2 regions of the Verrucosispora sp. FIM060022 genome follow, and region 2 is predicted to be linked to the other one. Evidence: riboswitches for the same ligand, from Rfam matches in the RefSeq annotation. Region 2 holds a riboswitch; the other holds the start of a gene.

Region 1 (4,703 bases), on a different contig from region 2:
CGACCGCCTCGGCGAGCATGTCGCGCACCTGCTGCTCCATTTCGGCGTCGAAGAGGTCGGGCTCCTCGGCGCGTACGGTGTCGACCACGTCGAAAGCGAAGGCCATGTGCATCGACTCGTCGCGGAACACCCAGTTGGTGCCGGAGGCCAGCCCGTGCAACACACCCCGGGAGCGCAGGAAGTACACGTAGGCGAAGGCGCCGTAGAAGAACAGTCCTTCGATGCAGGCGGCGAAGCAGATCAGGTTGAGCAGGAACGCCCGCCGGTCGGCCCGGGTCTTCAGCTCGCGCAACTCGAAGATCGAGTCGATCCACTTGAAACAGAACTCGGCCTTGCGGGCGATCGACGGGATGTTCTCCACCGCCGCGAACGCCTCGTACCGTTGCTTCTCGTCGGGCACGTAGGTGTCGAGCAGGTTCAGGTAGAACTGGACGTGCACCGCCTCCTCGAACAGCTGCCGGGACAGGTAGAGCCGGCCCTCCGGGGAGTTGATGTGCTGGTAGAGGTTGAGCACCAGGTTGTTGGCGACGATGGTGTCGCCGGTGGCGAAGAAGGCGACAAGTCGGGACACCAGGTGCTGTTCGGCCGGGGAGAGCTTGGCCAGGTCGGCGAGGTCGGCGTGCAGGTCGACCTCCTCGACGGTCCAGGTGTTGCGGATCGCATCCTTGAACCGGTCGAAGAACTGCGGGTAGCGCATCGGCCGCAGGGTCAGGTCCATGCCCGGGTCGAGCAGCAGTTGCCGGGTCTGGGTTTCGGAAACGGTGGTCACTGGCAGGCCTCGCAGCTCTCGGGGTTCTCCAGGGAGCAGGCCAACGCCTCGTCGTCGCCGACAGCGACGATCGCCGGGGCGGCCGGGGTGACCGCGACGGTGGCCTGCTGGATCCGGGTCGCCGGACGCGACCGCAGGTAGTAGGTGGTCTTCAGCCCGGACTTCCAGGCGTAGAGGTACATCGAGGAGAGCTTGCCGATGGTCGGCGCGCTGATGAACAGGTTCAGCGACTGCGACTGGTCGATGAAAGGGGCACGGGCGGCGGCCAGGTCGATCAGCGCCCGTTGCGGCAGCTCCCACGCGGTGCGGAACAGTTGCCGTACGTCTTCGGGCAGCTCGGCGATGCCCTGCACCGACCCTTCGGCCCGCTTGATCTGCTCCCGGATCGACGCCGTCCACAGCCCTCGCGCCTTGAGTTCGCGGACCAGGTACGTGTTGATCTGGAGGAACTCGCCGGACATCGTCTCGCGTTTGAACAGGTTGGACACCTGCGGCTCGATGCACTCGTAACAGCCGGCGATCGAGGCGATGGTGGCCGTCGGCGCGATGGCCACCAGCAGCGAGTTCCGCAGCCCGTGCGCGGCGATCGTCTCGCGCAGCGCGGCCCACCGCTGCGCCTGGGTGAGGTCGGCGCCCCACAGGTCCGGGTGCAGCTCACCGCGCGCGGCACGGGTGTCGTCGTACGCCGGGTGCGGGCCGAACTGCTGGGCGAGCTGTGCTGAGGTCTCCAGAGCGGTCAGCAGGATCTCCTCCTGCACCCGGCTGGACAGTTCCCGGGCGGGGGTGGAGTCGAACGGCATGCGCAGGGTGAAGAAGGCGTCCTGCAGGCCCATCAGCCCGAGCCCGACCGGTCGCCAGCGCGGGTTCGACGCCGCCGCCTGCTGCGCCGGGTAGTAGTTGATGTCGATGACCCGGTCGAGGAAGAGCACCGCCGTGCGGACGGTGGCGCGCAGCTTCTCCCAGTCGATGCCGTCCGCGGTGAGGTGCGCGGCGAGGTTGATCGACCCGAGGTTGCACACCGCGGTCTCGGTGTCGTTGTTGACCTCCAGGATCTCGGTGCACAGGTTCGACAGGTGGATGGTGTTGCCCGGCGCGCCGGTCTGGTTGGACAGCCGGTTGGCCGCGTCCTTGAACGTCATCCACCCGTTGCCGGTCTGCGCGAGGGTGCGCATCATCCGCCCGTACAGGTCGCGGGCCTTGACCGTGCGGACCGCCTTCTTCTCCGCCGCCCGGTACGCCTCGTCGAACGCCTCGCCGTACAGGTCGGGCAACTCCGGCGCGTCGGAGGGGTCGATCAGCGACCAGTCGCCGTCGGCCTCCACCCGGCGCATGAACTCGTCCGGGATCCAGTTGGCCAGGTTCAGGTTGTGCGTACGCCTCGACTCCTCCCCGGTGTTGTCGCGCAACTCCAGGAACTCCTCGATGTCCGGATGCCAGGGTTCCAGGTATACGCAGGCCGCGCCCTTGCGCCGGCCACCCTGGTTGACCGCCGCCACCCCGGCGTCGAGGGTCTTGAGGAACGGCACGATGCCGTTCGAGCGCCCGTTGGTGCCCCGGATCAGTGCCCCACGACCCCGCACCCGCGTCCAGGAGATGCCGATGCCGCCGGAGAACTTCGACAGCTTCGCCACCTGGTGATACCGCTCGTAGATCGAGTCGAGTTCGTCACGCGGCGAGTCGACAAGGAAACACGACGACATCTGGGTGTGTCGGGTGCCGGAGTTGAACAGCGTCGGCGAACTCGGCAGGTAGGCCAGGCTGGACATCAGCCGGTAGAAGCCGATCGCCTCGCCGGGCGTCTGGGACAGCCCGCAGGCGACCCGCAGCAGCCAGTACTGCGGGGTCTCCACCACCTGCCGGGTCTGCGGATGCCGCAGCAGGTACCGGTCGGCGACGGTGCGCAGCCCGAAGTACTCGAACCGCAGATCCCCCGCCGGGTCGACGGCGTCGTCCAGCTTGCGGGCGTTGCGGGCCACGAACGCGGCGGTGGCGTCGCCGATCAGGCCCAGGCCGTGGGCGTACCGGATGGACTGGCTGAAGCTGGCCACCTGCTGGCCGCGTACCTCCTTGTCGACGAACGCGGCCAGCAGCCGCGCCGCGAGCCTGGAGTACTGCGGCTCCTCACCGATCAGCTCGGCGGCCGTCTGGATCGACAGCTTGTCCAGCTCGGCGGTGGTCGCACCGTCGTACAGGCCGCTTATCGTCTTCGTCGCCACCCGCAGCGGGTCGATCTCGTCCAGGTCGGTGACCCAGCGCTCCACCGCCTTGACGATCTTGTTGACGTCCACCGGCTCGGTGTCGCCGTTGCGTTTACGCACCTGCATCACGTGCCGGCGTTGCTCCGGCCCCGCCTGTGCCCGGGTCACCGTCATGGCCCCTCCTCGTACCGGTCGGTGAAGGTCGACGGGCACGCGGGAGGACGCCGCCGGTCACCGGACGGACTGACTGCCGTCGACGACCAGCTGATGGCGTCGGCCGTCCCGCGCGGCCTTCGACCGCCGCACACGTACGCGTGCGGCGCGCTGGCAGGTCTTCGGACTCGTGGGCGTGTTCGTGCCTACTGGCCGTCGCTTCCCAGACCTGGCGGGCCCAGTGCTTCGTTGACGGCGGTCGTTCCCACTCACCGCTGCGGGGCAGTCCCGGAATTCCACCGGGTTCCCTCTTGCCTCGGCCGTCGTGGAGTGACTGCCGAACCAGCTGCGGGCACTACTATATATGGGAACGGGCCAGGAACCTCAACACCACATGCTGTGTCGCCACGCGTGTCGATCGAATCATCCGCCCGAGCGCGACGATCGCCGCCGAGGCCACCGACCCCACGCATCTTTCCGAAAACTTCCGGAAGTTCTGGCTATGCCAATCGGGTCGACATAGCATGCACGCGCTTGGATCTGTCCGGAAACCCGACGTCAGGCACCCCCACCACTGTCCAATTTGCGTAAGGGACCAGTCGATGCGCCTGTGGAATCCGTCCCAACGATCACGACGCCGATCACGAACTTTCGCCGTACTCTGTTCGGCCGCGCTCGTCGCGGCCATCACCGTCGCGCCCACCCCGGCCGTGGCCGACGAGGTCGTGCTCAGCAACGACTTCGAGTCCGGCTCGTACGCCCCCTGGGGACCACGCGGTGACGTGACCCTCGCCATCGCCGACGAGGGTCACGACAGCGACGGCAGCCTGTCGGTCACCGGCCGTACCGCCAACTGGCAGGGACCGGCCACGAGCGCGACCGCGCTGATGCGGCCCGGCAACCGATACACGGTCACCGCCTGGGCGAAACTTCCGACCGGCACCGAGGGCAGCGCCGGTGTGCACTTCACCGTCGAGTCCACCCCGGCCGGTGGCGGCGAGAACACCTACACCTGGATCGGCGACAACGTCACCACCACCGCCGACGAGTGGGTACGCATCGGCGGCGAGTACACCCTGCCCACCGGTCTGGACGCCGCCACCCTCTACGTGGAGGCGGAAGGCAACACCCCGTTCCTGCTCGACGACGTCCTGATCACCGCGCTGGACGGCGGCGGGGGCGGGCCGGAGCCGGGCACGATCGTCATCGACACCGACTTCGAGGACGGTCTGGACGGTTGGGGACCCCGCGACGGCGGTCCGGGCGCCCCGACGGTCACCCTCACCGACGTCGCGCACGGCGGCACCTCCGCCGCGCTGGTCACCGACCGGGTGAACCAGGGCGCCGGCCTGGGCCGCGACGTGACCGGCCTGTTCACCGCGGGTGTCACCTACGAGCTCAGTGCGTGGCTGCGGTTCGCCGCAGGTCAGCCGGCCGACCAGATCTGGCTCAGCCTGGCCAGCACCACCGGGGACAGTCAGTCGTTCAGCACCCTCGCCCAGTTCGAGACGATCACCAACTCGGGCTGGACGGAGGTGACCGCGCGGTTCACCATGCCGGCGGCGGACAGCGCCTTCCTCTAC
Region 2 (4,703 bases):
CACGTTGAGCCGCCATCCGTGCAGGTTCGACCAGAACTGCGCGATGCTCGGCTCGGCGGCCCGGGTGAACTCGGCGGTCATCAGCATGAACGGTCGGTCGATCTCAGCGACTGGTGGCACCGACTGCATCGGGCCGTCGAAGCCGAGCCCGGCCCGTACGCGCCGGTCCTGGTTCATGACGAGGGCGGTCGCGGTCGCGCCCTTCGACCAGCCGAACATGCCAATGCGACGCAGGTCAAACGCGGCGCCCAGGCTGGCCGGCAGCGGACGCCCCCGAACGTCGGGGTTGCGGCCGGCGGCCAGGTCCTCGATGCAGTCGAGAACGAACCGGATGTCGCGGGCGTGGTCCCATGGCGTGAACGACAGACCCTCGGGGACGGTGAGCCGGCCGTCGGGGAAAACGCTGAACGCGTCGTACGTGTGATCCACTGTGACCACGACGTAGCCGTGACTGGCGAGTTCCTGGACCACGATGGTGGCCTCGGCACGGTGACCGTCATTGCCGTGGGAGAACACGATCACGGGCAGCCGTGCGGGTGCCCGGAGCGCCGCAGCGCCCTCGTGGCCGGCCGTGCGGGGCGCCGCCGCGGCACCAGCGTCGAACCCGGCGGACACGAGCAGCGCACGCAGCGGCGCGGCGGGCATCCACGGCACCACCGGATGACGCCGGACGTTTCCGACGGCGGGATACCAGACGCTGGCCATCAGCTCGCGATGATGCCCGGCGCCGGCGACCGGATCCGGGCGGGATCCGTCGACGAGGTGCAGCGACACGGTGCCGACACGGTGCGGCCCGGTGGGCGGGGGCAGTGTGATCCGTGTCGGGCCGGGCGAAGCCGGCGCCGCTCGGCCGCGGTCGCCGAGCGGCACGGCGACGCCGGTCGCGAGCGCGGCTGCGAGCAGGCGCCGACGGGTCAGTGCGCTGGTCATCGGCCCTCCGCGGTGTCGGTGGTCTCAACCCGCGCAATGAGCAGCTTCAGCCGCCCGATCTCGTCGGCGAGCGCAGTGCTGCCGGCAGCGGTGAGCGTGATCCAGGTACGGCCGCGTCGCCCCTCGTACCCCTTCTCGATCTCGATCAGACCGGCCTCTTCGAGCACGCTGAGGTGCTTGGAGAGGTTGCCGCCGGTCAGTTCCAACTGGGTGCGCAGGTAGCCGAACTCGACCCGACGGGCCTCGTGCGCGATGGTGAGGATGCCCAGCCGGACCCGCTGGTGCACCACGTCGTCCAGGCCGTTGACCGGGTGGGCGGACGGTGCGTACGGGTCCGGGGCCCCGCTCGCGGCGGTCATCGCTGCCGCCGGCGGGCCACCGCGAAGCCGACCGCGCCCAGCAGCAGCACGGCGCCGTTGACGATCTGCGGCGGCAGGAACTCTCCCAGAATTCCCGCGTATCCCCAGTCGGGGTGCCAGAAGATGTTGATCGGCACCAGCACCACCGCCAGATACCCGAGGGTGAACACCAGCAGCGCGACGTGGCGCTCCAACCAGGCCAGCACCAGCAGCGCGACCCCGATCGCGCCCGCCGGTGCGACCAGACGGTCCAGCAGCATCACCCAGGAGGGGAGCGGTTGGGTGGGCGCCGAGCCGGCCAGGTACAGGCGCGCCAGCAGCCACAGAACGGTGAACAGGACGGTCAGCGCGACGCCGGTGATCACGTACGGCAGCACCCGGACGCCCAGCCCCCGCGACCGGGCGACCCGCACGGCGTAAACGGCGATCGCCGTGTACGCCAGCAGCAGCGCCGGCGGCCAATAGAACATCGCGCCGTCACGCCGGACGTGGCACCAGGAGCCGTCGTTCACGTCCGTGACCCACGCGCTCGCGGATCCACAGTCGGCTCGGAGGGAGTACCAGTCGATCGGAATCGCCACGAACGTCACCGCGGCCAGCACCAGTAGCGCAACCCAGGTCACCCGCTGGTCAAGACGCACCCGGCGGGCGAGGGCGCGCACCTCCGACAGCAGCTGGCGGGGGTCGCCGCTGGTGGGTACCGAATCAGCAGTCATGCCAACAGGTTTCCACAGCAAACCTATTTCCGATAGTGCTTTCTTGAGCGGTTACCGTGCTCGCCCTGACGCCCATCCCGCCCGTCGGACAGCGTGACGCGGAGACGACCATCCGGCCCGTACGATGGCGAGCGGCGCTGGTTCGCCCCATCCCGCCAGGGTGGGGTGTCGTAAGAGGGAACCCGGTGAGAGACCGGGACTGCCCCGCAGCGGTGAGTGGGAACGACCGCCGTCAACGAAGCACTGGACCACCAGGTCCGGGAAGCGACGGCCAGTAGGTGACCTCGTGTCATGCCCGCGAGTCCGAAGACCTGCCAGCGCTGCGCACGCCACCGGCGTGCGCCGCAGGCGGCCTCTCGGGAGGGCCAGGGCGGAAGCGGGCACCGTGAGATGTGCCTGCCTTCCCTCCCCGGGGCCGCTGGGCACTTCGAGGGAAGGACCCCACAGGTGACTACCGCATTCGGCCAGAGCACTGTGCTCGGCTACCCACGTATCGGCGTCGATCGTGAGCTGAAGAAGGCCGTCGAGGCGTACTGGGCCGGCACCATCGACGTCGACGCTCTGGAAAGCACCGCCGCCGGGCTGCGCGCGCAGGTGTGGCGGACGCTGCACGACGCCCGCCTCGACGCGATCCCGTCGAACACGTTCTCCTACTACGACCAGGTCCTCGACACGGCCGTCGCCGTCGGCGCGATCCCCACCCGCTTCGCCCGGCTGGGCCTGCCCGCGCTGGACACCTACTTCGCCATGGCCCGCGGCGTCGACACCGAGCCGGCACTGGAACTGACGAAGTGGTTCGACACCAACTACCACTACCTGGTGCCGGAGATAGCCCCCGACACCGTCTTCACCGCGAACCCGGCGAAGGCGCTGGGCGAGCACGCCGAGGCCCGCGACCTGGGCATCACCACCCGACCGGTGTTCATCGGGCCGGCCACGTTCCTGCTGCTGGCCAAGGGCGACGATCCGTTCGCCCGGCTCGACGACCTGGTCGACACGTACGCCGCGATCCTCACGGCACTCGCCGAGGCGGGGGTGGCCTGGATCCAGCTGGACGAGCCCGCCTACGTCGCCGACCGCACCCCGGCCGAGATCGACGCCCTACGCCGCGCCTACATCCGGCTCGGTGAACTCACGCACCGGCCGAGGATCTTCGTCGCCACCTACTTCGGTGACCTCGGCGCCGCACTGCCGGCGCTACTGGACACCCCGGTCGAAGCAATCGGCCTGGACCTGGTCGCCGGCCCGGGCAACCTCGACCGACTCGCCGCTGCCGGCCCACTGGCCGGCAGGACCATCGTCGCCGGCCTGGTCGACGGACGAAACATCTGGCGTACCGACCTGCGCGCCGCGATCGCGGCCGGAGCGACGGTCGCCGGGCTGGCCGACCACGTCGCCGTCGCCACCTCCTGCTCCCTGCTACACGTCCCGGTCGACCTGTCCGCCGAGACCCGCCTCGACCCCCGGCTGGCCGCGCGGCTCGCGTTCGCCCGGCAGAAGGTCGACGAGGTCGTCCTGCTCGGCCGTGCGCTGCGTGACGGCACCACGGTGCTACCGGCACCGCTGCCGCCGACACCGGCGGCCTGGCACCACGACAGTGTCCGCGGACGCCTCGCCGCACTGCGACCGGCCGACCGGCAGCGCGGGGACTATCCCGTTCGGGCCGCCCGCCAGCAGGATCGGCTCCGCCTGCCACAGCTGCCGACCACCACGATCGGCTCGTTTCCGCAGACCACCGAGCTGCGCAAGGCCCGCGCCGCGCACCGCGCCGGCAGACTCGACGACGCCGGCTACGCGTCGCGGATGCGCGCCGAGGTGGAGCATGTGATCCGACTGCAGGAGCGGTGGGGCTTGGACGTGCTCGTGCACGGCGAACCGGAACGCAACGACATGGTGCAGTACTTCGGCGAGCAGCTCGACGGTTTCGCCGCCACCGAACACGGCTGGGTGCAGTCGTATGGCTCCCGCTGTGTCCGGCCGCCGATCATCTACGGCGACGTGGCGCGCAGGGCACCGATGACGGTGGAGTGGTCCACCTACGCGCAGTCGCTGACCAGCAAGCCGGTCAAGGGGATGCTCACCGGCCCGGTCACCATCCTGGCCTGGTCCTTCGTCCGCACCGACCAGCCTGTCGCGGACACTGCCGACCAGGTCGCGCTCGCCCTGCGCGACGAGTGCCGTGACCTGGAGTCGGCAGGCATCCGGGTCATCCAGGTCGACGAACCGGCGTTGCGCGAAACGCTGCCGCTGCGCAAGGCCGACCAGAAGGCATACCTGGACTGGGCCGTCGGCGCGTTCCGACTGGCCACCAGCGGCGTCGCCGACGACACCCAGATCCACACCCACCTGTGCTACTCGGAGTTCGGTGAGGTGATCACCGCCATCGACGCCCTCGACGCCGACGTCACCAGCATCGAGGCGTCCCGATCCAAGATGGAGATCCTCGACGACCTCGCCGCGATCGGCTACCGCCGGGGCGTCGGCCCGGGGGTGTGGGACATCCACTCGCCCCGGGTGCCGCCGCGTGAGGAGATGGTCGAGGCGCTACACCGGGCTGTCGCGGCCGTGCCGGCCCGACGGTTGTGGGTCAACCCGGACTGCGGCCTGAAGACCCGCAGCTATCCCGAGGTCGAAGCGTCGCTGCGGCACCTGGTCGCGGCTGCCGCCGAGGTACGCGGACACTGAGATCGCCACCCCG

What was found. Region 2 has a riboswitch for cobalamin ahead of metE (5-methyltetrahydropteroyltriglutamate--homocysteine S-methyltransferase). Riboswitches for the same ligand answer to the same signal wherever they lie in the genome.
Region 1: linked by a shared signal. The riboswitch ahead of EG812_RS15595 (ribonucleoside-diphosphate reductase subunit alpha) and the one ahead of metE (5-methyltetrahydropteroyltriglutamate--homocysteine S-methyltransferase) in region 2 are both predicted to bind cobalamin.

Annotation. Positions count from the first base shown of each region.
Region 1 covers NZ_RQIV01000005.1:45,030-49,732, reverse strand. Annotated here, with positions in the region: gene EG812_RS15600 (ribonucleotide-diphosphate reductase subunit beta) at 1-718, opposite strand, end outside; gene EG812_RS15595 (ribonucleoside-diphosphate reductase subunit alpha) at 766-3,141, opposite strand; cobalamin riboswitch at 3,277-3,482, opposite strand; gene EG812_RS15590 (endo-1,4-beta-xylanase) at 3,723-4,703, shown strand, end outside.
Region 2 covers NZ_RQIV01000023.1:4,031-8,733, reverse strand. Annotated here, with positions in the region: gene EG812_RS28890 (alpha/beta hydrolase family protein) at 1-930, opposite strand, end outside; gene EG812_RS28885 (transcriptional regulator) at 927-1,289, opposite strand; gene EG812_RS28880 (hypothetical protein) at 1,286-2,005, opposite strand; cobalamin riboswitch at 2,127-2,338, shown strand; gene metE (5-methyltetrahydropteroyltriglutamate--homocysteine S-methyltransferase) at 2,453-4,690, shown strand.